2 regions of the Streptomyces sp. NPDC085596 genome follow, and region 1 is predicted to be linked to the other one. Evidence: riboswitches for the same ligand, from Rfam matches in the RefSeq annotation. Region 1 holds a riboswitch; the other holds the start of a gene.
What was found. Region 1 has a riboswitch for S-adenosylmethionine ahead of ACIGA3_RS01780 (aminotransferase class V-fold PLP-dependent enzyme). Riboswitches for the same ligand answer to the same signal wherever they lie in the genome.

Region 1 (3,348 bases):
CTGCGGTACGGGAGGACCACGGGGAAGCGGCGCGCGAAGGACGGCCCGGGCGAGGCTAGAGTTGGGCCCGCCCCGGCTACGGCGTCCAAGGGAGAGAACCAGCCGTGATCACCGCGATCGTCCTGATCAAGACCAGCGTGGACCGGATTCCGGAGATCGCCGAGCAGATCGCCGCGCTGGAGAGCGTCAGCGAGGTCTTCTCCGTCACCGGTACCTACGACCTGATCGCCATGGTCCGCGTGGCCCGCCACGAGGATCTCGCCGAGGTCATCCCCGGCCGCATCAGCAAGATCCAGGGCGTGGAGGGCACCGACACCCACGTCGCCTTCCGCACCTACTCCCAGCACGACCTGGAAGCGGCCTTCGCGATCGGCCTGGACAACTAGCGCGCTTCAGCTCTCCGGGACGCAGCGGCCGTTCTCGGTGCGGTAGGTCCACTTCGCGCCCTGGGTGACCAGTTCGCGTACCGCCGTCACGAAGCGGGTCACGTCCTCCTCCGGGGTGCCCGCGCCGAAGCTGACGCGGAGGGCGTTCAGGGTCTCGGTGCCGCAGCCGGTCTGCTCGGCGGGGGCGGTGCCCAGGAGCGCGTGCACCAGGGGGTGGGCGCAGAAGAGGCCGTCGCGGACGCCGATGCCGTACTCGGCGGAGAGCGCGGCGGCGAGGTGGGAGCTGTTCCAGCCGTCGACGACGAAGGACAGCACGCCGACGCGCGGGGCGTCGTCGCCGAAGAGGGAGAGCACCCGCACCTCCGGCACCTCGGCGAGGCCCGCGCGGAGCAGGCCGAGCAGATGCCGCTCACGGGCGGCCAGGGCGTCGGGGCCGGCCTCGGTGAGCGCACGGCAGGCCGAGGCGACGGCGTAGGCGCCGATGACATTGGGCGAACCCGCCTCGTGCCGGGCGGCGCCCTCGTGCCACTCCACCTCCACCCCGCCGTCCGGGCGCCGGGCCACCGTGCGGCTGGCGCCGCCGCCCGCGAGGTACGGCTCGGCCGCGGAGAGCCAGTCGGCCCGCCCGGCCAGCACCCCGGAGCCGAAGGGCGCGTACAGCTTGTGCCCGGAGAACGCGATCCAGTCGACGTCCAGTTCCCGCACGCTCACCGGCTGGTGCGGCACCAGCTGGGCGGCGTCCAGGACGATCCGCGCGCCGGACGCGTGCGCGGCCGCCGCCAGCTCGCGCACCGGCCACAGCTCGCCGGTGACATTGGAGGCGCCGGTGACGCAGACCAGCGCGGGGCGCGCGGTGTCACGGGCGGCGAGGGCCCGCTCCAGCGTGCGCACGGCCTCGGCGGGACCGCGCGGGGCGTCGAGGTAGGTCACGTCGGCCTCGCGCCAGGGCAGCAGCGCGGCATGGTGCTCGGTCTCGAAGACGTACACCTCGCACCCGGCGGGCAGCGCGCGGGCCAGCAGGTTCAGCGAGTCCGTGGTGGACCGGGTGAAGACCACCTGGTCGTCGTCCCGGCAGTCGAGGAACTCCGCGACCGTGCGGCGGGCGTTCTCGAACAGCTCGGTGGAGAGCTGCGAGAGGTGGCCGGCACCCCGGTGCACGCTGCCGTAATAGGGGGCGTAGGCGGCGATGTCGTCCCAGACCCGCTGGAGCGCGGGGGCGCTGGCGGCGTAGTCGAGCGCGGCGTAGCCCACCTCGCCCCCGGTGACGAGCGGCACGGTGACGTCCCGGCCGAGCACCGGCAGCGGAGCGGGCAGGGCCTCGGTGGCGGCGGGGGCGGGGGCGAAGGCGGTGGAGACGGACATGGCTGAACTCCCGTGAGGCAGGCCGGAGTCACCGCGCGCACAGGGCATGCGGGCGCGGCGCCGGAAGACGCGGAAACAGAGAGAAAGGGGGTGTGCGGAGGCGGGGCTCAGCGGCCCCGGCGCATTCGCTTGCTCACGGAAGAAGGCTCCCTCGTACGACCAGGACCCCTGGTTCTTCGAGGGGTCCGCGCTTGCCGTGGACCTTCTGGACCACGGCCTGGTCCTCACCCGGAGCACCCCGCCACGGACGGAGGGTTGCCGGACAGCCGGCCGGGGCCGCATGGCTGTCGCTCATGACCTGACACGCAAGTTATCCGGACGGATCACCCGGCGCAACCGGCGTCCGGATGCCGGAACGCCGGTGCGGCGGAGAGCAACCGCTCCCCGCCGCACCGGAAAAGCACAACCGCTACCGGTTGCTGGCCGCCACCCAGCGCTCCAGTGTGCGCGCCGCGGCGCCGGAGTCGATGGACTCGGCGGCCCTCGCCATGCCCGCCCGCAGCTGCTCGGCCAGCGGCTCCCCGGTCGGGTCCAGCGCGACCAGCGCGGCCGCCGAGTTCAGCAGCACCGCGTCCCGCACCGGCCCCCGCTCGCCCTCCAGCACCTGCCGGGCCACCATCGCGTTGTACGCCGGGTCGCCGCCGCGCAGCGCCTCCACCGGCACCAGCTCGATGCCGACGTCACGGGGGTCGAAGACCTCCTCGGTGACCTTGCCGTCGCGCACGATCCACACCCGCGAGGGCGAGGTGGTGGTCAGCTCGTCGAGGCCGTCCTCGCCCCGGAAGACCAGGGAGGAGTTGCCGCGCTCGGCGAAGACGCCCGCCACGATCGGCGCCATGGCGAGGTTCGCCACGCCCACCGCCTGGGAGCGCACCCGCGCCGGGTTGGTCAGCGGACCGATGACATTGAAGACCGTACGGATGCCCAGCTGGCCGCGGGCGGCGCCGACATGACGCAGCGCCGGGTGGAACTTGACCGCGAAGCAGAAGGTGATCCCCGCCTCCTCCGCGACCTCGGCCACCCGCTTCGGCGTCAGCTCCAGGTTGACGCCGAGCCGCTCCAGCACGTCCGAGGAACCGGAGGCCGAGGACGCGGCCCGGTTGCCGTGCTTGATGACCTTCGCACCGGTGCCGGCGACCACGATGGAGGACATCGTGGAGATGTTCACCGTCTTGGCGCCGTCCCCGCCGGTGCCGACGATGTCCACGGTCCGGCCGGGCACCTCGATCACATTGGCGTGCTCGTACATCGCCCGGACGATCCCGGTGATCTCCTCGACCGTCTCGCCCTTGGCCCGCAGCGCCACGAGGAAGCCCGCGATCTGGGCGTCCGTCGCCTCGCCGCGCATGATCCGGTCCATCGCCCAGGCGGTGGCGTCCGCGCTCTGGTCCTGGCCCTCCAGCAGGGCGTTCAGTACCTCGGGCCAGGAACGGCCCGCCGCGATGTCGCCTCCAGCGGGGGTCACAGCTCTCATCAGCCGCTCCTGGGTGTGTGAGAAAGACAGATCCTGCGGGCACGCGGGGTGCCCGGTCCCACCTTATCCAGCCTGAACAGGGCGAAGGGCCCCGCCGGTGTTCCGGACGGGGCCCTTCGGCCGTGG
Region 2 (3,348 bases), on a different contig from region 1:
GTGGCAGCAGTCGGTGAACGCGTCCGCCCAGCGCCGGGTCAGGAACGCCGCCCGGTCCGCGCCCAGGATGCCGGTCAGCAGCTCGGCCGCGATGTCGTCCGGGAGGAGGCGGAAGTAGTCCGGCGGCGCCCACGGCGTGTGCGAGAAGTGGCCGATGCGCAGGTCGGGGCGGAGCTTGCGCAGCATCCGGGGGGCCAGCGCCAGGTGGTAGTCCTGGATCAGCACCGCAGCGCCCGGCGCCGCCTCCTCGGCCAGCGCCTCCGCGAACGCCTGGTTGTAGGCGCGGTACGCGTCCCACTGCCGGCGGAACTCCGCGTCGAAGACCGGCTCCAGCGGCGTCTGGTACATCATGTGGTGCACGAACCAGAGGGCCGAGTTGGCGATGCCGTTGTACGCGTCGGCGTAGACACCCGCGTCGATGTCCAGCATCCGCACCCGCTGCCCGCCGGTGTCCGCCGCCGGCAGCAGAGCGCCGTCCGCGCGCCGCACCGCCTCCCGGTCACCGTCCCCGAGCGCGGCGCACACCCACACCGCGTCCGTGTCCGGACCGATCGCCGACAGCCCCGATACGAGACCGCCGCCGCCCCGCCGGGAAGTCAAGCCCCCGTCCGGACCCACCGTGTACGAAACCGGGCCGCGATTGGACGCGACCAGCACCTCAGCACCCTGCGTAGCCATGGCCTCAACCTAGCCCGACCCACAAATGCTCAAACGTACGCGCGACCGGCGAGCCGACCGTATACGGCCGCCCTCACGCCACCTTCCGCGCCGCGTACTCCGCGATCTCCGCCATCGGCGGCCGCTCCTCGGTGTCCACCGAGTACGTACGCGGCTCGAAACCGTCCACCCCCCGCTCGAACTGGGTCAGCGCGGGCCGCACCAGATGTCCGCGCGCGAGCCGGAGCTGCGCGGTGCGGTAGATCGCGGCCGCCATCCGGCCGAGGGCCTGCCCGTCCTGGTGCCGGTGCTTGCGCACCCCCACGTCCACCTGGGCCAGCGCGTCGAGCCCGACCAGATGCAGTGAGTCCACCAGCATCCCCAGCTCGACCCCGTACCCCACCGGGAACGGCAGCCGCTCCAGCAGCGAGCGGCGGGCCGCGTACTCCCCGCCCAGCGGCTGCACGAACCCGGCCAGCTGCGGCCAGTGCATGTTCAGCAGCGGGCGCGCCATCAGCTCGGTCACCCGGCCGCCCTGCCCGGCAGCCCCGCCCAGCGGACGGTCGTACATCGCCTTGACCAGGTCGATCCCCGGATCGGTGAGCAGCGGGCCGACGATGCCGAGGACGAAGTCGGAGGAGAACTCCTTCAGGTCGGCGTCCACGAAGGCCACGATGTCCCCGCTGGTGACCAGCAGGGAGCGCCACAGCACCTCGCCCTTGCCGGGCTCGGCGGGCAGCCGGGGCAGGATGTCGTCCCGGTGCACGACCCGCGCGCCCGCGGCGGCGGCCACCTCGGCGGTGCGGTCGGTGGACCCGGAGTCCACCACGACTATCTCGTCCACCAGCGGCGCCTGGGACACCAGGTCGTGCCGGATCACGGAGACGATCTCCCCGACCGTCGATTCCTCGTTCAGCGCGGGCAGCACCACGGACACGCGCTGCCCGGAGCGCTGCTTGGCGGCCAGGACGCGGTGCAGCGGGCGGTCGGCCACGGACCAGGAGCGGGTGGCCAGCCAGCGTTCGGTTTCTTCCAGCATGGTCTGCGGCTCCTCACTGTGGGGGCGTGTCTGCACGGGCCGGCCGGTGTCCGGGCCGGTCCCCGCCTGATCCATCTCGCGGTTCGGACGACACCTTCAACTCTCCTGGCCTTCGGTTACAGTCTTGGACAACGCCGATGACCATCGCATGTCGAGGCCAGATGGCGTTCACAACCGAATACCGCTCATCCAGAGGGGCAGAGGGAAACGGCCCGATGAAGCCCCGGCAACCCTCCAGCCGGTCTCGTGCGCGCGACACACCGCGACACCGCGAGGCTCCCGGCTAGGGAAGGTGCCAAATCCGTCTCACGGCGAGATGCGTCGTGAGGAAGATGAGGAGAGAGGGCCTCGCCTCCATGGCTGTGCAGACCGTCGCCACCCCCACCGTAGATCTCGGCCCCGCCGCCGCCCTGAGCTGTCGGGAGTGCGGACACCGCGTCCCGCTCGGCCCCGTCTTCGCCTGCGAGGAATGTTTCGGGCCGCTGGAGATCGCCTACGACTTCTCCGCGTACGACACCGAAGAGCTGCGCAAGCGCATCGAGTCCGGCCCCGCCAGCATCTGGCGCTACGCCCCGCTGCTGCCCGTCCCCGCCGACGTCGCCGAGAAGCCGAACCTCAACCCCGGCTGGACCCCGCTGGTCAAGGCCGACCGCCTGGCCCGTGAACTCGGCGTCACCGGCGGGCTGTTCGTGAAGGACGACTCCGGCAACCCGACGCACTCCTTCAAGGACCGTGTCGTCGCCCAGGCGCTGGAGGCCGCCCGCGCCTTCGGCTTCACCACCCTGTCCTGCTCCTCCACCGGCAACCTGGCCGGCGCGGTCGGCGCCGCCGCCGCCCGCGCCGGCCTGCGCTCCTGCGTGTTCATCCCGCACGACCTGGAGCAGGGCAAGGTCGTCATGGCCGCCGTCTACGGCGGTGAGCTGATCGGCATCGAGGGCAACTACGACGACGTGAACCGCTTCTGCTCCGAGCTGATCGGCGACCCGGCCGGCGAGGGCTGGGGCTTCGTCAACGTCAACCTCCGGCCGTACTACGCCGAGGGCTCCAAGACGCTGGCGTACGAGATCTGCGAGCAGCTCGGCTGGCGGCTGCCCGACCAGCTCGTGGTGCCGATCGCCTCCGGCTCCCAGCTCACCAAGATCGACAAGGGGCTGAAGGAGCTGATCGCGCTCGGCCTGGTCGAGGACAAGCCGTACAAGATCTTCGGCGCCCAGGCGGAGGGCTGCTCGCCGGTGTCGGCCGCGTACAAGGCCGGTCACGACGTGGTGCGGCCGCAGAAGCCGGACACCATCGCCAAGTCCCTCGCCATCGGCAACCCGGCCGACGGGCCGTACGTGCTGGACATCGCGCGCCGCACCGGTGGCGCGGTGGAGGACGTGACGGACCCGCAGATCGTGGACGCCATCAAGCTGCTGGCCCGTACCGAGGGCATCTTCGCCGAGACGGCGGGCGGGGTGACGGTCGGTGTCACCCGCAAGCTGATCGAGACCGGCGCGCTGGACCCCTCGCTCACCACCGTCGTCCTCAACACCGGCGACGGCCTCAAGACCCTGGACGCGGTCGCCGGCACCGGTCTGACCGCGACCATCCGCCCGAACCTGGACTCCTTCCGAGAGGCTGGCCTCGCATGAGCGTGACCGTTCGCATCCCGA

Region 2: linked by a shared signal. The riboswitch ahead of thrC (threonine synthase) and the one ahead of ACIGA3_RS01780 (aminotransferase class V-fold PLP-dependent enzyme) in region 1 are both predicted to bind S-adenosylmethionine.

What each region holds. Positions count from the first base shown of each region.
Region 1 covers NZ_JBITTC010000001.1:385,562-388,909, forward strand. Annotated here, with positions in the region: gene ACIGA3_RS01770 (rhomboid family intramembrane serine protease) at 1-108, shown strand, start outside; gene ACIGA3_RS01775 (Lrp/AsnC family transcriptional regulator) at 105-386, shown strand; gene ACIGA3_RS01780 (aminotransferase class V-fold PLP-dependent enzyme) at 393-1,748, opposite strand; SAM riboswitch class IV at 1,931-2,047, opposite strand; gene trpD (anthranilate phosphoribosyltransferase) at 2,158-3,222, opposite strand.
Region 2 covers NZ_JBITTC010000007.1:276,827-280,174, reverse strand. Annotated here, with positions in the region: gene ACIGA3_RS21990 (trehalose-6-phosphate synthase) at 1-678, opposite strand, end outside; gene ACIGA3_RS21985 (glucosyl-3-phosphoglycerate synthase) at 752-1,696, opposite strand; SAM riboswitch class I at 1,879-2,035, shown strand; gene thrC (threonine synthase) at 2,053-3,327, shown strand; gene ACIGA3_RS21975 (MoaD/ThiS family protein) at 3,324-3,348, shown strand, end outside.